Regions from separate parts of the Salinarimonas sp. NSM genome, predicted to be linked through region 1. Evidence: predicted binding sites of a transcription regulator. Region 1 holds the regulator's gene; each other region holds the start of a gene.
The links. Region 1 encodes PhoB, which activates phosphate uptake and scavenging genes when phosphate is short. Its sites were predicted from a motif close to TGTCATNNANCTGTCAT; they were not measured.
Positions count from the first base shown of each region.

Region 2: a site for PhoB is predicted at 2,270-2,286, ahead of ACTZWW_RS14910 (PhoX family protein). Genes of this name have one in related genera too.
Region 3: a site for PhoB is predicted at 2,655-2,671, ahead of phnD (phosphonate ABC transporter substrate-binding protein). Genes of this name have one in related genera too.
Region 4: a site for PhoB is predicted at 2,435-2,451, ahead of ACTZWW_RS02805 (pyruvate kinase). Genes of this name have one in related genera too.

Region 1 covers NZ_JBQTCJ010000016.1:49,810-55,705, forward strand. The annotation lists gene ACTZWW_RS08565 (MGH1-like glycoside hydrolase domain-containing protein) at 1-709, shown strand, start outside; gene ACTZWW_RS08570 (ferredoxin--NADP reductase) at 733-1,539, opposite strand; gene phoB (phosphate regulon transcriptional regulator PhoB) at 1,683-2,399, opposite strand; gene phoU (phosphate signaling complex protein PhoU) at 2,422-3,159, opposite strand; gene pstB (phosphate ABC transporter ATP-binding protein PstB) at 3,192-4,034, opposite strand; gene pstA (phosphate ABC transporter permease PstA) at 4,061-5,350, opposite strand; gene pstC (phosphate ABC transporter permease subunit PstC) at 5,343-5,896, opposite strand, start outside.
Region 2 covers NZ_JBQTCJ010000041.1:310-6,205, reverse strand. The annotation lists gene cysQ (3'(2'),5'-bisphosphate nucleotidase CysQ) at 1-466, opposite strand, end outside; gene ACTZWW_RS14915 (UDP-glucose dehydrogenase family protein) at 791-2,095, opposite strand; gene ACTZWW_RS14910 (PhoX family protein) at 2,391-4,304, shown strand; gene ettA (energy-dependent translational throttle protein EttA) at 4,441-5,896, shown strand, end outside.
Region 3 covers NZ_JBQTCJ010000003.1:14,026-19,921, reverse strand. The annotation lists gene phnE (phosphonate ABC transporter, permease protein PhnE) at 1-719, opposite strand, end outside; gene phnC (phosphonate ABC transporter ATP-binding protein) at 724-1,551, opposite strand; gene phnD (phosphonate ABC transporter substrate-binding protein) at 1,654-2,577, opposite strand; gene ACTZWW_RS02305 (PIG-L deacetylase family protein) at 2,826-3,683, opposite strand; gene ACTZWW_RS02300 (beta-xylosidase) at 3,683-4,636, opposite strand; gene ACTZWW_RS02295 (TIGR04290 family methyltransferase) at 4,633-5,421, opposite strand; gene ACTZWW_RS02290 (histidine phosphatase family protein) at 5,411-5,896, opposite strand, start outside.
Region 4 covers NZ_JBQTCJ010000004.1:6,685-12,580, reverse strand. The annotation lists gene gatB (Asp-tRNA(Asn)/Glu-tRNA(Gln) amidotransferase subunit GatB) at 1-249, opposite strand, end outside; gene ACTZWW_RS02810 (hypothetical protein) at 422-862, shown strand; gene ACTZWW_RS02805 (pyruvate kinase) at 903-2,378, opposite strand; gene ACTZWW_RS02800 (hypothetical protein) at 2,539-3,003, shown strand; gene ACTZWW_RS02795 (TRAP transporter permease) at 3,011-5,224, opposite strand; gene ACTZWW_RS02790 (TAXI family TRAP transporter solute-binding subunit) at 5,369-5,896, opposite strand, start outside.

The sequences.
Region 1 (5,896 bases):
CACGACCCACGTCGACGCCGCGCAGCGCCCGACCAAGGAGGAGTACGACCGCTATCTCTGGCTCGTGCAGCGCTTCCGCCGGCTCGGCTGGAACCAGGCGGCGCTGCACGACGCCTCGCCGTTCCGGGTGGTCGACCCCGGCTTCAACGCGATCCTCACGCGCTCGGCGGAGGATCTCGCGGCGATGGCGCGGGCGCTCGACGCGCCGGAGATCGCGGCGGAGGCGGAGAGCCAGGCGGCGCGCGGGCGCGCGGCGCTGGACGGGCTCTGGCACGACGGGCTCGGGCAATACGCGGCTTACGACCGCGCCGCCGGCGCCCTCGTCGAGAGCGCCTCGATCGGCGGCCTCCTGCCGCTGATGGCGCTGGAGCCCGGCCATCCGCGCGTCGACGCCCTCGTCGCGCGGCTAGCGGGCCTGCGGGCGGCGGTGAGCCACCCCGTCCCGAGCCACGATCCCGCCGATCCGCGCTTCGACCGCCTGCGCTACTGGCGCGGGCCGCTCTGGCTGATCGCCAACCGCCTCGTCGCCGACGGGCTCGCCCGCCACGGCCGGGCGGAGGCGGCCGCGGAGATCGCGCGCGACGGCCTCGCGCTCGTGGCGAGGAGCGGCTTCGGGGAGTACTTCGACCCGCTCGACGGCCGCGCGCTCGGCGGCAAGCGCTTCAGCTGGACCGCCGCGATGGTGCTCGACTTCCTGGAGATGGCGTGAGCGGGATCGAGCGCGGGTGAGGCTCAGCCCACGAACGCGCGCTCGACCACGAAATGGGCGGGCTTGGCGTTCGAGCCCTCCTCCAGCCCGGCCGCGGTGCACAGCGCCCGGCAGTCGCGCGTCATCTCGATCGAGCCGCAGATCATCACCCGATCGGTCTGCGGGTCGAGGGCCGGCACGTTCAGGTCGGCGAAGAGCCGGCCCGACTCGATCGCGTCCGTGACCCGGAACGGGTGCGGATGCGGCTCGCGGGTTACCGTCGTGTAGAAGGTCAGGCGCGGGGCGGCGATCTCGCCCACCAGCGGATCCTCGACCAGCGCCCGCACGGTGTTCTCGCCATAGGCGAGCTCGGCTACGCGCCGGCAGGACTGCGTGAGGATCACCTCGTCGAACTTCTCGTAGGTCTCGGGATCGCGGATCAGGCTCGCGAAGGGCGCGATGCCGGTGCCGGTGGAGAGCATCCACAGCCGCCTTCCGGGCGCGAGCGCGTCGAGCACGAGCGTGCCGGTGGGCTTCTTCTTGATCAGGATCTCGTCGCCCACGGCGATGCGCTGGAGCCGCTCGGTGAGCGGGCCGCCGGGGACCTTGATCGAGAAGAACTCGAGCTCGTCGTCCCAGCTCGGGCTCGCGATCGAGTAGGCGCGGAACACGGGCTTCTCTCCGCCGGGAAGTCCGATCATGACGAACTCGCCCGAGCGGAAGCGCAAGGAGGCCGGGCGCGTCGTGCGGAAGCGGAAGAGCCGGTCGGTATAGTGCTCGACGAGCACGACGCGCTCGACGTGGCAATCGACGGGCGCTGCGATCGCGCCGGCGGCGGCTGTATCCGACATCGTGGTCCTCTCGTGCGGGCCTCTGGTCAGGGCGCTAATGGCCGAGCTCGGCGACGCACGTGCTCTACCACAGACCCATTTCGCAGCGCACCACGTACGAAACCGAACCCGGGAGAGCAAGCGGGGCGGCTCGCGCGGCTCGTTCAGGCGCCGGGCGCGCCGTCCGCCTTGGCGAAGGTCTCGTCGAAGGAATAGCCCGCCCCGCGCACGGTGCGGATCGGGTCGAGCGTCTCGCGGGTGTTGATCGCCTTGCGCAGGCGCCCGACGTGGACGTCGACCGTGCGCTCGTCGATGTAGACGTCATGCCCCCAGACGCCGTCGAGCAGCTGCTCGCGGGTGAAGACGCGGCCGGGGCTCTGCATCAGGAACTCGAGCAGCCGAAACTCGGTCGGGCCGAGATGCAGCTCGCGGCCGCCGCGGCGCACGCGGTGGGTCTCGCGGTCGAGCTCGATATCGCCGGCGACGAGGGTGTTGGCGATGTGGGCGGGCTTCGTGCGGCGCAGGAGCGCGCGCACGCGCGCCAGCAGCTCGGGCACGGAGAAGGGCTTGACGATGTAGTCGTCCGCCCCGGTGGCGAGCCCGCGCACCCGGTCGCCCTCCTCGCCGCGGGCGGTCAGCATGATCACGGGCAGGCGCTCGGTCTCGCGGCGCGCACGGATTCGACGGCAGAGCTCGATGCCGGAGAGGCCGGGCAGCATCCAGTCGAGGAGGACGAGGTCCGGGATCTGCTCGCGCAGCCGCACCTCGGCCTCGTCGCCGCGGGCGACCGCGTCGACCTCGTAGCCCTCAGCCTCCAGGTTGTAGCGCAGGAGGAGCGTCAGGGGCTCCTCGTCCTCCACGACGAGGATACGCGTGCTCATCGGTCGCTCGCCTCGCGCTCCCTCAGGTCCCGCCGGCGCCCTGCGCCGCGTCGGCGGGCTGCCCGGTCTCGTAGGCCGTGCGGTCCATCTTCGGCCGCTCGGCGGTGATCGGCTGGCCGGTGACGAGGTAGTGGATGGTCTCGGCGACGTTGGTCGTATGGTCGCCGATGCGCTCCACGTTCTTGGCGCAGAAGAGGAGATGCGTGCAGAAGGTGATGTTGCGCGGATCTTCCATCATGTAGGTGAGCAGCTCGCGGAAGAGCGAGTTGTAGAGCGCATCCGTCGCGCCATCGCGCCGCCAGACCTCCAGCGCCTTGTCGACGTCGAGCTGGGTGTAGGCGTCGAGGATGTCCTTGAGCTGGCCGAGCACCATGTCCGACATGCGCTCGACGCCGAGCACGACGCGCTGCGGCTCGAACTGGCCGGAGATGGCGAGCGTGCGCTTGGAGATGTTCTTGGCCATGTCGCCGATCCGCTCGATGTCGGAAGCGATGCGGATGGCGGAGATCACCTCGCGCAGGTCGATCGCCATCGGCTGGCGCCGGGCGATGGTGAGGATCGCCTTCTCCTCGATGTCGCGCTGAATCGTGTCGAGCCGGTAGTCCGTGGTGACGACGGACTGGGCGAGGCCCACGTCGCGGCGCACCAGCGCCACGGTGGCGTCGGCGAGCATCTTCTCGGCGATGCCGCCCATCTCCATGATCGAGCGGCGCAGCTCCTGGAGCTCGGCGTCGAACGATGCGACCGTATGTTCGGACATGGGTCCGTCTCCTCGAGGGCTGGCGGCGCGGCTCAGCCGAAGCGGCCGGTGATGTAGTCCTGGGTGCGCTTGTCACGCGGATTGGTGAAGATCATGTCGGTCGGTCCCTCCTCGACGAGATAGCCGAGGTGGAAGAAGCAGGTCTTCTGCGAGACGCGGGCGGCCTGCTGCATCGAGTGCGTGACGATGACGATCGTGTAGTTCTGCCGCAGCTCGTCGATCAGCTCCTCGATGCGCGCGGTGGCGATCGGGTCGAGCGCCGAGCAGGGCTCGTCCATGAGAATCACCTCGGGCGACACCGCGATGGCGCGCGCGATGCACAGGCGCTGCTGCTGGCCGCCGGAGAGGCCGGTGCCGGTCTCGAGGAGCCTGTCCTTCACCTCGTCCCACAGGCCGGCCTTGCGCAGGGAGGCCTCCACGATGACCGCGATGTCGGCCTTCGACTTGGCGAGTCCGTGGATGCGCGGCCCGTAGGCGACGTTCTCGAAGATCGACTTCGGGAAGGGGTTGGGCTTCTGGAAGACCATGCCGACGCGGGCGCGCAGGGTGACGACGTCGAGGCTGGGATCGTAGATGTCCTTGCCGTCGATCGTGATGTCGCCCTCGACGCGCGCGCCGTCGATCGTGTCGTTCATGCGGTTGAGGCAGCGCAGGAAGGTGGACTTGCCGCAGCCGGACGGGCCGATGAAGGCGGTGACCGCCTTCTCCGGGATGCCGATCGTGAGGTCGTAGATCGCCTGCTTGGCGCCGTAGAAGACCTTTACGTCGCGGGCGTCGACCTTCGACGGATTGCCGATCTCCAACGGTACGCGGACGGTCTCGCGCTTGTCGAGAACGGGCGCCGGGGCATCCGGCGCAGCGGTGGGGGCATGCATGGCGGTCATCTCGTCTCCTCGCTCGCTCACCACTTCCGCTCGAGGCGGTTGCGCAGAAGGATCGCGATCAGGTTCATCAGGATCAAGAAGCCGAGCAGCACGAGGATGCCGGCGGAGGTGCGCGCGACGAAGCCGCGCTCCGGGCTGTCGGCCCAGATGAAGATCTGCGTCGGCAGCGCCGTCGCCGGGTCGAGCAGCCCGCCCGGCGGGCTCGTGATGAAGGCGTTCATGCCGATGAGGAGCAGCGGCGCCGTCTCGCCGAGCGCCTGGGCGAGGCCGATGATGGTGCCCGTCAGGATGCCCGGCAGCGCCAGCGGCAGGACGTGGTGCATCACCACCTCGTGCTTGGAGGCACCGACGCCGAGCGCCGCCTCGCGGATCGAGGGCGGCACCGCCTTGAGCGCCGCGCGCGTCACGATGATCATGGTCGGCAGCGTCATGAGCGCGAGCACCATGCCGCCCACGAGCGGCGCCGAGCGTGGCATGCCGAACCAGCCGAGAAAGACGGCCAGGCCGAGCAGGCCGAAGACGATCGAGGGAACCGCGGCGAGATTGTTGATGTTCACCTCGATGACGTCGGTCCACTTGTTCTTCGGCGCGAACTCCTCGAGGTAGACCGCCGCGGCGATGCCGATCGGGAAGCTGAGGATGAAGCACACCGCGAGCGCGAAGAACGAGCCGACCACGGCGCCGGAGAGGCCGGCGAGCTCGGGGAAGCGGCTGTCGGCGTTGAAGAACAGCGCCGAGTTGAACCGCTGCGCGACGAGGCCCTGCTCCGCCAGCCGGTCGAAGAGCGCGATCCCCCGATCGTCGACGCGGCGGCGGCCCTCGTCGGAGTCCCGCTCGACGAGACCCTTGGCGAGCTGGTCGTAGGGGTCCGAGGCCGGGATCGCCAGCCGGATCGTGGTCCCGATCACGCTCGGGTTCGCCACCACGTAGTCGCGCAGGATGAAGTGCGCGTTGCGGGTGAGGATGTCGCGCGCGGCGCGCAGTTCCGCCGCGTCGACGCCGGGCAGGACCCCGGCGAGCGTGGCCGTGATCAGCTCGCGATACTCGCCGTCGCTCGGGTCCGCCGCATCGACGGCGCCCGGATCGACGAAGATCTCGAGCGCGATCTGCGTCTGCGTGAAGGCGCGGTAGCCGTTCAGCACGAGCGAGCCGACGAGGATCGCGAGCAGGCCGAGCGCGGTCGCGATGGCCACGAGGCCGTAGATGCGCAGCCGGGACTCGGCGGCGCGACGACCCCGGCGGCGCGCCTCCGCCTCCGGCGACGTCCAGTCGATGGGGCCAGCCCCGACGAGCGCGGTGTCAGTCATACTTCTCTCGATATTTCTGGACGATCCGCAGCGCAACGATGTTCAGCACCAGCGTCGCGACGAAGAGCACGAGGCCGAGCGCGAAGGCGGCGAGTGTCTTGGGGCTGTCGAAGGCCGTGTCGCCGATGAGCAGCGTCACGATCTGCACCGTGACCGTCGTCACCGAGTCGAGGGGGTTGAAGGTGAGCGTCGCGATCAGGCCGGCGGCCATGACGACGATCATCGTCTCGCCGATGGCGCGGCTCACCGCGAGCAGGATGCCGCCGGCGATCCCGGGGAGAGCCGCCGGCAGGAGCACCTTCATGATCGTCTCGCCCTGCGTCGCGCCCATGGCGAGCGAGCCGTCGCGCATGGAGCGCGGCACCGCGTTGAGCGCGTCGTCCGTCATCGACGAGATGAAGGGGATGATCATGATCCCCATCACGCCGCCGGCGACGAGGGCCGTGTTGGGCGCGACCGGGATGCCGAGGGACATGCCGAGGCCGCGGATCGCCGGGGCGACCACGATCACCGCGAAGAAGCCGTAGACCACCGTGGGGATGCCCG
Region 2 (5,896 bases), on a different contig from region 1:
GGACCGGGCGCGCACGGATCGGCCGCCATTCGGACGGCGCGCCGTCGACGAGGTCCGCCTCCCGCGCGCCCTCGCCGCGCGCGCCGACGCAGATGCGCCCGAGCGCCGGCGTGTGGATCACCCCCGCCACCGCGTGACCGCCCTCGACGAGCGCGATGTTGACGGTGTACTCGCCGCTCCCGGCCACGAATTCCTTCGTGCCGTCGAGCGGATCGACCAGGAAGAAGCGCCCGCCCTGCGCCGGCGCGGTCTCGCCCGAGCTCTCCTCGGAGACGATCGGGATACCCGGCGCGTCCCGCGCGAGCACCGCCGCGATGGCCGCGTCCGCCGCCTCGTCCGCGGCCGTGACCGGGGAGGCGTCGGCCTTCGTCCGCACGGCGGTGTCCCCGGCCTCGACGACCGCGCGGATCGCGCGCCCGCCCGCGAGCGCCGCTGCGATCATCACCTCGAGCAACGCCTCCGCCATCGAACCCTCCTAGCGATCATGGCCTCGTGAGCAACCTTAAGGCGATACCGACGCGGCGCAAGAGGTGCCGCGACCCCGTTCAGGGCAGCGCCTCGAGCAGCGCGCAGATCCGGCGTGCGCTCGAGCGTCCGCTCCGGCCGCTCGCGCCAGCGCGGTCCACGCGCCAGGGCGGCTCGGTACGCCTCGGCGAGATCACCCGGCCGGTCTAGGCCGCGTGGGCGAGCGGCGAACGGCGTCGGACGCGGGTCATGCGCTCGTGCTCAACAAGAGGGAATATCGTTGAGCATAGGACCGGAGCGCGAGCCGCTCGACTCGCTGCGCACCTCACGGCCGCCCCACGCTCGCATAGGCGAAGCCCGCCTCGCGCACCTCGTCGGGGCGGTAGACGTTGCGCAGGTCGACGAGCACCGGCGCGGCCATGATCTGGCGCAGGCGTCTCAGGTCGAGCGCGCGGAAGGCGTCCCACTCGGTCACCAGCACGAGCGCATCCGCGCCCTCGGCGCAGGCGTAGGGGTCGCGCGCGTAGGCGACGTCGTCGAGCACGGTGCGCGCCTGCTCCATGCCCTCCGGGTCGTAGGCGACGACCGACGCGCCGCCGTCCTGGAGCGCCTGGACGATGGCGATCGAGGGGGCGTCTCGCATGTCGTCGGTATTGGGCTTGAAGGTCAGGCCCAGCACGGCGATGCGCTTGCCGCGCACCGAACCGCCGCAGGCGGCGACCACCTTGCGGCCCATGGCGCGCTTGCGCTGATCGTTCACCGCCGCGACCGTCTCGACGATGCGCACGGGGCACTCGGCGTCCTGCGCGGTCTTGATCAGCGCGAGCGTATCCTTCGGGAAGCACGAGCCGCCGTAGCCCGGCCCCGCGTGCAGGAACTTCGACCCGATCCGGTTGTCGAGCCCGATGCCGCGGGCGACGTCCTGCACGTCCGCGCCGACCTTCTCGCACAGGTCCGCCATCTCGTTGATGAAGGTGATCTTGGTGGCGAGGAAGGCGTTGGCGGCGTATTTCGTCAGCTCCGCCGTGCGCCGCGAGGTGACGAGGATCGGCGCCTGGTTGAGGTAGAGCGGCCGGTAGAGCTCGCGCATGACGTCGGCGGCGCGCGCGTCCTCCGCGCCGACCACGATCCGGTCGGGCCGCTTGAAGTCCGCGATGGCCGCTCCCTCGCGCAGGAACTCGGGGTTGGAGACGACGGCGAACTCCGCGTCGGGCCGCTCCTCGCGGATGATCCGCTCGACCTCGTCTCCCGTGCCGACTGGCACCGTCGACTTCGTCACGACGACCGTATAGCCGCGCATGGCGTGGGCGATCTCGCGCGCGGCGGCCACGACGTACGAGAGGTCCGCATGGCCGTCGCCGCGGCGCGAGGGCGTGCCCACCGCGATGAAGACCGCGTCCGCCGCCGCGACCGCCTCGGTCAGGTCCGTGGCGAAGGCGAGCCGGCCCTGGGCGACGTTGCGGCGCACGAGATCCTCGAGACCCGGCTCGTAGATCGGCATCCGCCCCGCCTCGAGCGCGGCGATCTTCGCCGGGTCCTTGTCGATGCAGGCGACCTCGTGGCCGAAGTCGGCGAAGCAGGCCCCGGAGACGAGGCCGACGTAACCGGAGCCGATCATCGCGACGCGCATGGCGGGAGCATCCTCGTTGAGCGGCGCGCCGTGTGCCGGTGCCACCGACGGCGCAACGCCCGGCCGGTGATAGAAGCGCGCCTTCGCGCTGACAAGCCTCGAGCCCGCGCGTTCGTTTCGTCGGCGACTCGATCGGCACCTCGGCGCGCGGGCGCGAAAGCCTCCTCGCCGCACGTGACGAACGCATGACGGGCGGTCGCGCGGTCCGGTGGCGAACTGCACGCGACCTCGGCGGGTGTCATTCCCCCTTCACACCGGCTTCCTAGGAAGGTTCCAACCGAGACCGGAGGCCGTCATGACCGATATCGACAAGTCGAAGCTCAGCTGGGACGAGTGGGACGAGCTGCACTTCCCGCGTCCCGCCGAGAGCGGGTTCGACCGCGTGGTGGAGCGCGCGATCTCCCGCCGCGGATTCCTGGGCGGGGTGCTCGCGTTCGGCTCGGGCGCGGCCGCGATGGCGACCGGCCTCCTCTCCTCCCCGTCCGTTCTGGCGCAGGCGGCCTCGCGCTTCGCCTTCTCGCCGATCCCGGCCCAGACCGACGGCGCCGTGCACGTGCCCGACGGCTATTCCTGGCGCATCCTCGCGGCCTGGGGCGATCCGCTCGTCTCCGCCGCGGACGGCTACGACGTCGGCCAGGGCGGCGGTTCGGTCGAGAATTCGGACGCGGTGTTCGGCGAGAACACGGACGGGATGGAGACCTTCTCCTTCCAGGGCCGGCAGCTCATCGCCATCAACCACGAATACGTCAACCCGGACCTGAACCTGCCCGCGGAGAACGAGGGGGTCGCGACGTCCGCCGACGAGGTGATCAAGCTGCAGAACCTCCAGGGCGTCACCGTCATGGAGATCGCCGAGGGCGCGGACGGCTGGGCCGTGGTGAAGGACAGCCCCTTCAACCGCCGCATCCATCATCGTACCGAGATGCGCCTCGCCGGCCCCGCCGCCGGGCACGACCTGCTGAAGACGGAGGCCGACCCGACCGGGACCGTGGTGCTCGGCACGCTCAACAATTGCGGCTCGGGCAAGACCCCCTGGGGCACCTACCTGACCTGCGAGGAGAACTTCAACGGCTACTTCGGCGCGACCGAGGAGGTCTCCGCGGACGAGAAGGTCCTCGCCGGCTATCGCCGCTACGGCATCGGCGACGAGGGTCGCTACCAGTACGAGCTCTTCGACGCGCGCTTCGACACGTCGAAGAACCCCAACGAGCCGCATCGCCACGGCTGGATCGTCGAGATCGACCCGACGGACCCGACGAGCACGCCCGTCAAGCACACCGGGCTCGGCCGCTTCAAGCACGAGAACGCGGCGGTCGTGCTCGCGCCCGACGGCCGCGTGGTCGTCTACATGGGCGACGACGAGCGGGGCGAGTTCCTCTACAAGTTCGTCTCGAACGGCGTCTACACGCCGGGCGGCTCCACCGAGGGCCTGCTCGACGACGGCACGCTCTACGTTGCGCGCTTCGACGAGGACCAGACCGGCGAATGGGTGGCCCTCACCCCCGAGACGACCGGCATGGAGACGGCCGAGATCCTGATCTTCTCCCGCACGGCCGCCTCGGCCGTCGGCGCGACGACGATGGACCGCCCGGAATGGGTCGCCACGAACCCGGTCTCGGCGGAGGCCTATTGCTGCCTCACCAACAACTCCCGCCGCGGTGCCAGGAACGACGACGGCTCGATCCGCACCAATGCGGGCGGCGACGTCATGGCGGTCAACGCGGTCAACCCCCGCGAGACCAACCGCTACGGCCAGATCGTCCGCTGGCGCCCCGAGGGCGACGACCACGCCTCCGCGCGCTTCACGTGGGACCTCTACGTGATGGCCGGCAACCCCTCCGTCCATTCGGACGCCTATGCCGGCTCGTCGAACGTCAACGCGGGCAACCTGTTCAACTCGCCCGACGGCATGGTGATCGACACGACCGGCATCGTCTGGATCCAGACGGACGGCGACGACTCGAACGAGGGCGAGTTCGCCGGCATGGGCAACAACCAGATGCTCGCGGGCGACCCCGTCACCGGCGAGATCGTGCGCTTCCTCACCGGGCCGAACGGCTGCGAGGTGACCGGTCTCGCCTGGTCGGCGGATCGACGCACCATGTTCGTCGGCATCCAGCACCCCGGCAGCGGCTGGCCCGACGACCGCTCCCCGGAGCGCTCGGCGGTGATCGCCATCAAGCGCGAGGACGACGGCCTCGTCGGCTGACGTCGACATGGCCCGCATCGGGCCGGCGCGGCAGACCGCGCCGGCCTCGTCCGTCCGCACGCCTTGCCGCCGCCACCCTGCCCTGATAAGCGTGCGCGCACGCTCCCCGAACCCTTCGCGACAGGATTCCCCGGCCGTGGCACGTCAATTCATCTATCACATGCGCGGTCTCTCGAAGACCTATTCAGGCGGCAAGAAGGTCCTCGACAACGTCCATCTGTCCTTCTACCCGGACGCGAAGATCGGCGTCCTCGGCCCCAACGGCGCCGGCAAGTCGACGCTGCTCAAGATCATGGCCGGCTTCGACAAGGAATGGAACGGCGAGGCCTGGGTCGCCGAGGGGGCCAAGGTCGGCTACCTTCCCCAGGAGCCGCAGCTCGACGCCTCGAAGACCGTGCGCCAGAACGTCGAGGAAGGCGTCGCCGCGCAGAAGGCGATCCTCGAGCGCTACAACGAGCTCGCGATGAACTACTCGGAGGAGACCGCCGACGAGATGACGGCGCTCCAGGACGAGATCGAGGCGAAGGGCCTGTGGGACCTCGACTCGAAGGTCGACCAGGCGATGGACGCCCTGCGCTGCCCGCCGGACGACGCGGACGTCGGCGCGCTGTCGGGCGGCGAGCGTCGCCGCGTCGCCCTGTGCAAGCTCCTCCTCGACCAGCCGGAATTGCTCCTCCTCGACGAGCCGACCAACCATCTCGACGCCGAGACCGTCGCCTGGCTCGAGGGGCACCTGCGCTCCTATCCGGGCGCGATCCTGATCGTCACCCACGATCGCTACTTCCTCGACAACGTGACCGGCTGGATCCTCGAGCTCGACCGCGGCCGCGGCATCCCCTACGAGGGCAACTACACCTCCTGGCTGGAGCAGAAGCAGAAGCGCCTCCTCCAGGAGAGCCGCGAGGACGAGGCGCGCCAGCGCACCATCGAGCGCGAGCGCGAATGGGTCTCCGCCTCGCAGAAGGCCCGCCAGACCAAGTCGAAGGCGCGTATCGCGCGCTACGAGGAGCTCGTCGCCAAGTCCCAGGACAAGGGGCCGACGACCGCGCAGATCATCATCCCGATCGCCGAGCGCCTGGGCCAGAACGTCATCGACGCCGAGGGCCTCACCAAGGGCTACGGCGATCGCCTGCTCATCGACGGCCTCTCCTTCAAGCTGCCGCCCGGCGGCATCGTCGGCGTGATCGGGCCCAACGGCGCGGGCAAGACCACGCTGTTTCGCATGATCACCGGCCAGGAGACGCCGGATGCCGGCACGATCGCCGTCGGCGAGACGGTGAAGCTCGGCTACGTCGACCAGTCGCGCGACGCGCTCGACGCGAACAAGACGGTCTGGGAGGAGATCTCGGGCGGCAACGAGGTGATCTACCTCGGCAAGCGCGAGATGAACTCCCGCGCCTACTGCGCCGCCTTCAACTTCAAGGGCGGCGACCAGCAGAAGAAGGTCGGCGTGCTCTCCGGCGGCGAGCGCAACCGCGTGCACCTCGCCAAGATCCTGAAGTCCGGCGCGAACGTGCTGCTCCTCGACGAGCCGACGAACGACCTCGACGTCGACACCCTGCGCGCGCTGGAAGACGCGCTCGAGGACTACG
Region 3 (5,896 bases), on a different contig from region 1:
TAGGAGGCGAAGTTCGGCAGGACCTGCGGCAGGATGCCGTAGCGCACCTCCTCGAACCATGTGCCGCCCACCGAGCGGATGCCGTCGACGGGGCGCATCGAGGCGTTCTCGTTCACCTCCGCGAAGAGCTTGCCCAGCGCGCCGGCGGTGTGGATCGCGATGGCGATGACGCCGGCGAGCGGCCCGATGCCGACCGCGAAGACGAGGACGAGGGCATACAGGATCTCCGGCACGCCACGGAAGACCTCGAGCAGGCGCCGGCAGGCGACGCCGACCCATCCCTTCGGCGCGAGGTTGCGCGCTGCGGGGAAGCAGAGCGCGAAGGCCGCCGCGGCGCCGAGGATCGTCGCCGTGATCGCCATCAGGATCGTCTCGAAGATGAGGCGCAGGTACTTGTCGAGGTCCGAGTACCAGAACGTCAGCGAACCGGGCACCGCACGCCCGTCCTCGCCGCGGGGCAGGAAGAGCTTGTCCCATTCGAGGCCGGGCAGGATCGTGCCGAAATACTCGAAGATGCGCGGCACGCCCTGCGCCAGCCGCTCCGGGAAGAAGCGTGAGACGTCGATCGACCAGGCGAGCATCGCGAGGAAGAGCGCCAGGAACAGGAGGTTCGTCCACATCTTCTGGCGGATCAGCGCCTTGCGATGCGTCTCGAACAGGGCGACGGCGTCGGGTGCGTCCGGCCCGGCGGCGGAGGAGGCGAGCGCGTGCGCGGACATCGCGTCAGCCCACGGCCGCGGCACGCACGGGCGCCGGCGCCGGCCGCGAGTGACCGCCGAGCGACGTCGAGGTCAGGCCCTCCTGGAAGGCCTCGCCCGCTTCGGCGCCGTAGATCTCGCGGGCGGCTTCGTCGGTGAGCTCGTACGCGGCGCCGTCGAACACGACGCGCCCGCCCTGCATGCCGATGATGCGGTCGCAATAGGCGCGCGCCGTGTCGAGCGTATGCAGATTGCAGATGACGGTGAGGCCGTCCTCGACGTTGATGGCGCGCAGCGCGTCCATCACGACCTTGGCGTTGAGCGGGTCGAGTGAGGCGATCGGCTCGTCGGCGAGCAGGATCTCCGGCTCCTGGACGAGCGCGCGGGCGATGGCCACGCGCTGCATCTGTCCGCCCGCGAGCGTATCCGTCTGCTGGAGCGCCGTGTGCGCCATGCCGAGCCGATCGAGCGCACGGATCGCGAAGGCGCGCTCGCGGGCAGAGAACATCTGCAGCATGGAGGAGACGAGGCCGTGCTCGTGCAGGCGCCCGGTCATCACGTTGGTGATGACGTTCAGCCGCCCGACGAGGTTGAACTGCTGGAACACCATGGCGCAGTCGGAGCGCCACTTGCGCAGCGCCGCGCCCTCGAGCTTCGCGACGTCGACGCCCTTGTAGAGCAGCGCGCCGCCGGAGGGGTCGTTCAGCCGGTTGATCATGCGCAGGAGCGTCGACTTGCCCGCGCCGGAGCGCCCGATGACGCCGACCATCTGACCCTGGGGAATGGTCAGGGTGACCGCGTCGACGGCGACGTTGGAGTTGAAGCGCTTCGTGAGCGCCTTGAATTCGAGCATGACGTCCTCGCGGGGTGGTGGGCTCGGGCCGGTTGTGCACGCACCGGACGAACGCGACGGACCCCCGCTCGCGGCGAGGGTCCGTCCCGTCGGATACGACGATCAGCGCGAGCCTTCGAGCTCCGCGCGGCGCATGGCGACCACGCCCTCGAAGAAGGAATGGTCGACCGGCGCCCAGCCCTGGCCGTCGCCGAAGGAGACGCTGACGTAGCAGTCGCGATCGGTCTCGTGCTGGGTGGCGAGGTAGTCGACGACGATCTCGCGCACCTCGGCCGGGATGTCCTTGCGCAGGACCGCCGGGCCGTTCGGGATCAGGTTCGACTCCCAGATGATGCGCAGGTCGGCCATGTTCAGCAGGCCGTTGTCGATCATGCGACGCAGGTTGCCGCGGGTGTAGCCCTCGGCCGAATCGCCGATGCCGGAGACCCACGTGACGCCCGCGTCGTACTGGCCGTTGAGCACGGCGGTGACCGCCTGCTCGTGCCCGCCGCCGAAGCCGACGTTGGAGAAGTACGCCTCGTCGTCGATGCCCTGCGCCTGCAGCTCGGCGCGCGGCACGAGATACCCGGAGGTCGAGTTCGGGTCGGCGTAGGCGAGGGACTTGCCCTCGAGCTCGGCGAGCGAGGTGATGCCGCTGTCGGCACGCACGTACATCACCGACTTGTAGCCGAGCGACCCGTCGGCCTCGGCGCCGACGAACACCGGCTCCACCGCCTCGGGATCCTGCAGGTAGATGCCGGCATAGGCCGAGGCACCCAGGAACGACATCTCGAGCTGGTCGGCGAGCAGGCCCTGCATCACGCCGGCGTAGTCCGGCGCCGGGAACAGCTCGACGGGAACGCCGAGGCGCGAGCCGAGCGACTCGATCAGGCACTCGTTGTTGCGCAGGCGGTCCGCCTCGTTCTCGCCGCCGAGCAGGCCGATGCGGAACACGGGGAGATCCTGCTTCCAGTCCTGGGCGAAGGCGGGAGCGGCGGCGACGAGCGCGACGGCGGCGGCCGTGCCGGCGAGAAGGGTGCGGAACATGGAGGTCGTCTCCGATCCTGTAGAACGTGCGGGATAGCGGCGCTCAACGCCGCGCGATCACGCTCTATTGGGGCTCGGTAACAGTTTTTTGACGACTATACTTAGTGGTCTAACGTTTTCGCTTCATTTGCCGGCGTATTGCATTATCGCAGGTGGCGTCGTCTCGCCTTTCCGGGTCCCCGGGCATGGGCTGCGACATCGTGGCCGTCGGGAGGCTCGCTCGCGGCGGGAAGGCGGCCGGCGATGCGTCAGAAGCGCGGCGGCAGGTCGAACGCCTCGCGGGCGGTGGCGACGGCGGCGCGCCAGCCGGGGCCGTCGAGGTTCCAGGGACGACGCTCGTAGAGGAGCGCGCCGCCGTTCGGCAACGCGTCGACGTCGACGGGCTCCGCGGGGCGCAGGCGCTCGACGCAGAGGCCGAAGGGCGTCGTCACGGCGGCCTGCGTGGCATGCGCGGCGAGCATGCGGCGCTTGAGATCGCGCCGCGTCTCGTCGAGGTCGAGAACGGTCTCCCCCGCGCCGGAGCCGGGCGCGAAGCTCTGGAAGACGCGGGTCTCTCCGTCGAGCCGGTAGAGCGGCGCCTCCACGAGCTCGGGCGCCCGCGCGCCGCCGCGAAGGGCGAGCAGGCGCGCGGCGCGGACCGCGAAGGCGACGGCGTCGTGATCGGGATGCCCGCCCTCGAGCGCATGCGTCACGACGATCTCCGGCGCCCGCGCGGCGAAGAGCGCGGCGAGGACCGAGCAGAGATCGATCAGGCGGTTCGCGCTCGTCTGGTCGCGAAAGCCGAGATGGCCGAGAGCCTCCTCGCCGATGCCCGCGAGGGCGACGGCGGCGGCCTGCTCGCGGCGCCGCGCCTGCGCATACGCCTCGCTCGTTCCGAAGCCCTGGGCCGCGGCATCGCGCCCGTCGACGGGCGCGCCGTCGGTGACCGTGACGATCTCGAGGCGCGACAGCCGCGGCATCTGCGCGCCGAGCACGATGGTCTCGTCGTCGGGATGAGCCACGACGAGCATCACGGGCGTCTCGATCGGCGCGTCGGGAGACGCCGCCAGCGCGGCGAGGAAGGCGCGTGCCGCCTCCGCGCTCGGCGCGTCGGCGCGCCCGGCCATCACGCCGCTCCGGCGGTGGCGTCGAACGGCGCGCGTCGCGCCGCGGCAGCGGGGACGATGCCCGTGCGGGCCGCGTAGCGCTCGATCATGAGGTGGCAGAACTCGGCGAAGTCCTCGTTGCGCAGCGGCGGGCTCGTGTGGTGCGGCGCGATGCCGAGATGCTCGGGCGTGAAGCAGAAGGTCACCGTCACGTCGAACTCCGCGAGCGCATCCATCATCCGGTCGAACCAGGCCTGCGCGTTCGGGCGATACCAGTCCGCCCATGAGAGACCGGTGCGCAGGTGACGCACGCCGAGCCGCCGCATCCAGGCGACCGCGTCGTCGAGCCGATGATCCTCGAAATGGAACCACTGGCACAAGCCCAGATCGGGCGTGTGCCGTGCGAAGACCTCGAGCGAGGGCTTGGGCGTCCCGTCCTCGCGGATGAGGCCCAGGTAGAAGTGGCGGTAGTAGGAGGAGCCCTCCGCCTCGCGATGGCGGGTGGTGGCCCCCCAGGCCTTGGGCAGGTCGAACAGCGAGTACCACAGGATGCGCGGCGCCTCGCCCTTCAGGAGCTCGGCGGTGCGAGCGAGGCCCCAGGCCTGCACCTCCTCGGCGCCGAAGGTGGAGACGCCGACCTCGCTCACCCAGACCGGCAGATGCGTCAGCGCCCGGATCTCGGCCACCATCCGCGGCCATTCGTGGATCGACCAGTGGTTCCAGTCGAGCGGGAAGCCGTGCACGGCGATGGCCTCGACGTGGTCGAGCACGCCGCGCGCCTCCATGTTGCGCACGAAGCCGGCATCGATCGGCGACATGCCGCCGAGCACCCGTGGCACGCCCGCGTTCGCGTCGCGGATCGCCCGCGCGCCGGCGATCGCGGTCTCGGCGAAGAGCCGCAGGTCGGGATCGAGCTCGAGGTCCCAGTGCGACTTGTTGTTCGGCTCGTTCCAGATCATCGCGGCGTCGATCATGCGGCTCGTCCCTTCCTCGGTCGTTCGGTGATGGCGTCGTCGCGCCCGCGCGCCGGGTAGACCGGCGCGGCGCCCTCGGCGCGCATGGTGCGTCGGCAGACGAAGACCTCCTTCTCGGGCTGCGAGAACGGCCGGAACCCGGCCGAGCGCAGCATGGCCTGCGTGCAGGCGCTGTTGGGCGCCCACCAATTGGTCGGGTCGCCCGCGTAGCGGTTCTCGATGAAGTGCAGCTTCGGCCAGCCCGGCGCGTCGAAGGCCTCCGTGTCGAAGAAGTCCATGTCGTCGGCGGGCTCGAGCACCTCGCTCGCCCCGCGCTGCATCGACTGGAAGACGAGCACGTCGTCGGCGACGTGCTCCCACAGGAGGTCGAGCGCGAGCAGCGGGTGGCGCAGATGGTAGGCGACGCCCATGAACAGCACGATGTCGAAGCGCTCGCCGAGCGCGCCGACGTCGTAGACGCTCATCTCCCGGAACTCGCTGTCGTGACCGAGCACCTGCGCGGCGAAGCGCGCCTGGGCGAGGTAGAACGGCTCGGAATCGATGCCGACCACGCGCCCGGCGCCGCGGCGCTTCATCTCGGCGCAGTAGAAGCCCGAGTTGCAGCCTATGTCGAGGACGGAGCGGCCGGCGAGATCCTCCGGCAGCGCGTCCCGGAAGCGCCGCCACATGATGCCCGGGAAATCGCCCAGGAAGTGGTCGGGCGCCGTCCAGACGCCGTCCAGGTACAGGTTGTGGAACCAGGGGCCGAGCGCCTCGACCCGCTCGGCTATGGCGTCACGCGACAGGCTCACGAAGGGTCTCCTCGGGGGCGTCGAGCGATGGCTCGGACGTCGCATCGCGTGGGGTGTGGTTCACCACGAGCACCCGCGCGCCGTCGGCGTCGAGGACGAGCGTGGTGCGGCTCGCGGTGGCGATCTCGATGTCGAAGACGCGCGAGAACGGCAGGCCCAGCGCCCGGCACGAGACGGCGCGGATCACGTCGCAATGGGTGACGAGGGCGAGCTCCGCGCCTGCGGGATGCACGCCCGCGATATCCGCGATGAGGCCTTCCACGCGGTCGGCGACATCGGCCATGGTCTCGCCCGCCGGCGTCGCCGCCGTGTCGCGTGCCTCGTTCCAGCGCCGCCAGACGGGATCGCCCTCGAGCTCGGCGAAGCTGCGACCGGTCCAGGGGCCGAAGTCGATCTCGTCCAGCGCGGCGTCGATCGTCACGCCGCGCCCGCGCGCCAGGATCTCCGCCGTCTCGACCGTGCGCGGCTG
Region 4 (5,896 bases), on a different contig from region 1:
CGCCTTGAGGCCGAGCCCGGTGCGTACCGCCTGGCGGACGCATTCGAGGTTGATCACGGGCAGCATGCCGGGCATCGCCGCGTCGACGAGCGAGACGTGCGAGTTCGGCGCCGCACCGAAGCCCGTGGAGGCGCCGGAGAACAGCTTCGCCTGCGACGTGACCTGGGCATGGATCTCCATGCCGACGATGACCTCCCAGTCGCCGGTGGCGCCTTTGATGAGCTTCTTGGGATCGGCGGGGGCGTTCATCGGGGCGTTCATCGGCTCGTCCGTCCTCGTGTGCACGATGCGACGGTTAGCGCTCTCTCGCGCGCGCTTCAAGTCGCATGCCGGCGAAGGCGCCGTCCGCCGGCCGCGAAACCCGTTCGCGAGTTCGGCGTTGAGGCGCCACCAACGCCGCTCGAGCCGAAAGGAGGCCAAGATGGCGACGAACGATGGACGCGACCCCGCCGATCCGCGCACGCCCCACACGGGGACCGATCGTGCGGTCGACCCGTTGCCGGCGACCGCGCCGACGGACCCGTTCGGCACGCGCCCCGGCGAGATTCGCCCCGGCGAGACCACCCGCGGCGCCCGCCCGGCCGATCCGGTCGCGGCGCGCACCGATGCGACCCATCCTCGAGCCGAGGCGCGGGACGACCGCATGGCGCGGCCCGCGCGTCGTTCCGGCATGGGGATGGCCTGGGCGATCGGCGCCATCGTGGTGATCGGCGCGATCTTGGCCTTCTTCCTGATGGACGGCTACGACGCCGGCGACGTGCCGGTGACCGGCGCCATCGAGGAGCCGGCCCCGGCGCCGGTGCCGATCGACCCGCAGGCCGACACGCCGGTGTCGCCGACGGAGCCGATCGAGGCGCAGTGACGCGCCGGCCGGCGCGGCGCTCGCGGAGGGAGCGCCGCGCTCACCATGTGCGAAGCGCCCGCAGCGTCGGGGTCTTCTTCGACTGGTGCTCGCCCATTCGCTGGAACAGGCCGTCGAGCGCCTGAATGGCGGCTTCGACGTTCGGGCCTTTGTTGAGCATCACGCATTCGGCGCGCGCCGCCATGGCGGCGTCCGTCATCTCGCCGCGCGAGGGCAGGCCGGACTTGACGAGGCGCTCGAGCACCTGGGTCGCCCAGATGACCGGCACGTGCGCGGCTTCCGCGAGCCAGAGCAGCTCCTCCTGCATCTCCGCCAGCCGCGCGAAGCCGATCTCCACCGCGAGATCTCCGCGGGCGATCATCACCGCGAAGGGCTGCCGCCCCGCGGCGGCGACCATGATCTCCGGCAGGTTCCGCACGGCGACGGGCGTCTCGATCTTCGCGACGAGGCCGATCTCGCGCCAGCGGGGCGTGCGCGCGGCGAGCTCCGCCTGCAGCCGGCGGATGTCGCCCGCGGTCTGCACGAAGGAGTAGCCGACGAGGTCGGCGTCCCGCGCCACCACGTCGAGGTCGGCGCGGTCCTTGTCGGTGAGCGGGTCGAGGGCGAGCGCCGTCTCGGGGAAGTTGAGCCCCTTCTCCGGCTTCAGCCGGGCGCCCCCGAGCTTCGCCTGGTCGATCGCCACCACGAGCCCATCGTGCGCCCGGGCGACGACGCGGCCGGAGAAGCGCCCGTCGTCGACCGCGACCCGCGCGCCCTCGCCGACGGCGGCCAGCACCTCGGGCGCCGTGCAGGTGGCCTGGAAGGGGAAGGTCTGCGCGAAGCCTGGGGCGAGGGTCCTGGCCAGCAGCAGCCGGTCGCCGACGCCGACGCGCGCGCGCTCGTCCGGCGTAAGGACGCTGCCGGTGCGGATCTTCGGGCCGGCGATGTCCATGAGGATGCGCAGACGCCGTCCGGTCTCGGCTTCCGCAGCGCGGGCATGCGCGATCATGGCGCGCCAGGCCTCCGGGCCGTCGTGCGCGCAGTTGATCCGCAGCGCGTCGGCGCCCGCGCGCGCGAGGCCCGCCACGAGGGCGGGGTCGTCCGCCGCCTCGCTCGGCAGCGTGACGAGGATGCGCCCCTGGCGCTCCGGGCGCGCGGGACCGAACAGGCGCTCCGTCGCGGCGCGCAGGCGTGTCTCGCCGCGGAAGAACTGCCGCTGCGACGGCGCGTGCCGGCACGTCTCCTCGCCCGCCAGCGCCGCGAGCGCGACGGTGGCGGCGTCGAGCGTGGCGAGCACGCGGCCCTCCAGCCGCCCGAGCGAGGACAGGCCCCGCAGCATCAGCCCGCGCTGGAGCGCGCGGTGGTCGCGGCGGCGAAGCGCCAGGTAATGGGCGAGATTGAGCGCGCCGACGGCGAAGGGCGTGCGGTCGACGTCCGCGCGGAAGGCATCCCACCGCCGCCGCCCCTCGCTGGAGACCTCGTCGCGCAGGGCCTCCATCTCCGCCAGCAGATCGAGCGTTTCCTCGTCGGCACCCATCCCGCACTCCCTCCGCCCGTCGCGACGGCCGATCTCGCCGCGGGTAGCGGACGACCACGACAGGACGATGTCGCGACCGCATGCCGCTGTTGCCGCGCGCGTGGTGCGAGCGACATTCCTGTCGCGCCGGCCCGATCCGGCACCGAGAGAGGAGCGAGGCATGAGAGGAGTTTCGTCGCGCATCGGGATCGCCGCGATGCTGGCCGTGTCGCTGCCGTCCGGCGCGGCCTTCGGCCAGGTGCCGGGCGTGGACGCGTGGACCTTCAACCCACGGGCGCTCAGCGCCAGCGTCAGCCCGGCGCGTGGCCAGGCGCTGACGTTGGCCTGCGACGTCGATGCGCTGCGCATCTACATGCTCTCGGCCGCCGTCGCCGGTCCCGAGGGCGAGCCGGACGTCACCGCGCGCTTCGAGGCCGGCGCGGAGGCGACCGAACTCCCGATGCGCTGGAACGGCACCTTCTTCGCCAGCGTGGAGCGAATACCGAAGCGCACGCCGCTGGTCGCGGCGATGGCCACGGCACGGACGCTTTCGGTGTCGGTGACGATCGACGGCGCCGATGCCGGCACGTTCCCGCTCGCCGGCGCGGGTCCCGCGCTGAGGGGGCTCGTCGCCGATTGCGGCTGAGCCGACGTCAGGCGCCGGCCGGCACGGGCCGGCGCCGCCTGCGGTCCTCCCGCACGTTCCAGACGAAGATCGCGATCACGCCGACGGCGCCGAGCGTCTCGACGATCGTGTTGTTCGGCCAGATCAGCGCCACGCCGGCGGCGAAGAGGAGGATGCGCACGGGCCAGTTCAGCGGCGCCTCCATGTGTCCCTCGATCGCTGCGCCCAGCGCGTAGACGCCCACCGTCGCGATGACGAAGATGTGCAAGACCTCGAGCGGCGGTCCGCCGAGGAACTGCGTGTAGGCGAACAGGATGGGCATCAGGTAGAGGCCCTTGGCGATCTTCCACGAGACCAGGCCCGTCGCCATCGGCGGCGTCTTGGCGATCGCCGCAGCCGCGAAGGCGGTGAGGCAGACCGGCGGCGTCACGTTCGAATCCTGGCTGAGCCAGAAGATGATCATGTGCGCCGAGAGCAGCGCGAGCTTCACCGTCACCGGGTCGAGCACCATCGGGTAGACGAGGGTGAGCACCTCGGGCGGCATCGCCGCGATGAAGGCCGACGCTGCGTCGCGTGACATCGGCGCGGCGAGCGCGGTCATCGCGTTGGGGTCCGCGAGCATCATCGTCATGCGCGCGGCCTCGGGCACGCCGCCGGCGACGAGCACGTCGATGAGCGCGTTGTTCTGGATCAGCGCGTGCAGCGCAGGTGCGGAGAGGGTCGCGAGCACGATGTAGGACGCCGTCACCGGCAGCCCCATGCCGAGCACCAGCGAGGCGAGCGCGATCAGCACGAGCGCGATGAGGAGGCTGTTTCCGGCCCACTCGCTGATCATGAGCGAGAATGTGTTGCCGATGCCCGTCATGGCGATGACGTTGATCAGGAGCCCGACCGCGACGAGCAGGACGGCCGTCATGATCATGTTCTGCGAGCCGAGCGCGAGCGCGTCGAGGATCGCCCGCGGGCCCATGCGGTTGGGCGTGATCCAGGACGCGACGATGCAGGCGGCGATGGCGAAGCCGGCGGCATAGACGGGCGTGTATCCGGCGACGAGGAGCCCGATCAGCACCGCGACCGGGATGAGGAAGCTCGGGCCGCCCCGCTTCAGCACCGACCAGGCGCTCGGAGCATCCGGATCGTTGGCGACGAGGTTGAGCTTCTTGGCCTCGATGCGCACGAAGAACGCCACCGCCAGGAAGTACACGACCGCGGGAGCGAGGCTGACGGCGGCGATCTCCAGGTATGAGATCTGCGTGTAGGTCGCCATCACGAAGGCGCCCGCGCCCATGATCGGCGGCATCAGGCCGCCGCCCGTCGAGGCCGAGGCCTCGACGCCGGCCGCGAACTTGGGCGGGAATCCCGCGCGCTTCATCAAGGGGATGGTGATGACGCCGGTGGACACGGTGTTCGCCACCGCGGAGCCCGAGATCGTCCCGGTCAGGCCCGACGCCATCACGGCCACGAAGCCCGGGCCGCCGACGAAGCGCCCGGCGACCGCGCGGGCGAGGTCGATGATGAACTCTCCCGCGCCCGAGCGCACGAGGAAGGCGCCGAACAGGATGAACAGGAAGACGAAGGTCGCCGAGATCAGCGCGATCGAGCCGAACATGCCCTCGTCGGAGAAGATCGAGCGGAACAGCAGAGTCTCGAGCGACAGGCCGGCGAAGCGGAAGACGCCGGGGGCCTCGGGCCCCCACCAGACCACGTAGGTCAGGGCGATCACGATGAGGATCGGGATGATCAGCCCCGTCGCGCGGCGGGTGAGCTCGATGGCGCCGCCGATCACGATGAACGAGAGCGCGTAGTCGAGCTGCGAGAGCTTCACGCCGCGGTCGTAGATCGCGTTCTGGTTCGAGATCAGCCAGAGCGTCGCGATCGCCACGACGAGACCGAAGGCGACGTCGAAGACGAGGACGGCGCGGGTCGCGCGGGGCGAGCGGGTGCGCACCAGCGGATACCGCAAGGCGCAGAGGAAGGCGAAGCCGGCGAAGTGGAACGCGGTCAGCCAGAGCTGATCGAACGTGCCGAGCGTGTTGACCCAGATGTGGTAGAGCGCGAGCGCGATGCCCACCACCCAGGCGGCGCGCCCGACGAGGGTGCCCTCGAAGCTTCGGACATGGGCCTCGAACTCGCCCTCGACGTCCTTCTCAACGCCGTCCTTCTGAACGTCGTCCGCTCTGACGTCCTTGTCGATGACGGGCTTCTCGTCACCGGCGGGATCCAACCGGGGCGCGTCGGTCATGGTGACGTCTTTCGTATCACGGATCAGGGCCCGCGAGATCCCGCGTCGGCTGCGCCGACGTAACGGATTGTCTGCCGCCGGACGGACTGTTCGGGTCGAGGCTGGGCGGCGCACCACGGCGCCGCCCAGCCTCTCGCGCGGGGATCAGGGACGCAGACGATCCGGAACGGTCAGGCCGGCTTCCTCGAAGTAGCGCAGCGCGCCGGGGTGCAGCGGCAGCGGCAGGCCGGCGAGCGCGACGTCGAGGCTCATCTCGTTGGTGGCGGGATGGATCGCCTGCAGGAACGGCAGGTTCTCGAAGATCGCCTTGGTGATGAGGTAGACGGTCTCCTCCGGAACGTCGGCGTTGACGGCGAGGAAGTTCGGCTGCGCGATCGTGGTGACGTCGGTGTCCTGCGAGGGATAGGTGCCCGCCGGGATCGGATAGGCGACCCAGAGGTCCTCGAAGGAGCCGTTCGCCTCGGCGATCTGCTCGTCGCTGAAGCCGAGCAGGGTCACGCCGTCGCCCATCGCGGCGAAGGCGCGGGTGACGCCCGCCACCGGCACGCCGCCCGGCGTCGACATCGCGACGATCTGGTTGTTCTGCAGCGCGTCCGCGGAGGGGTTGTATCCCATGTACGCCAGCTCGTACTCCTCGAGCGGCATGCCGAGGTTCGCCATGATCACCTCGTT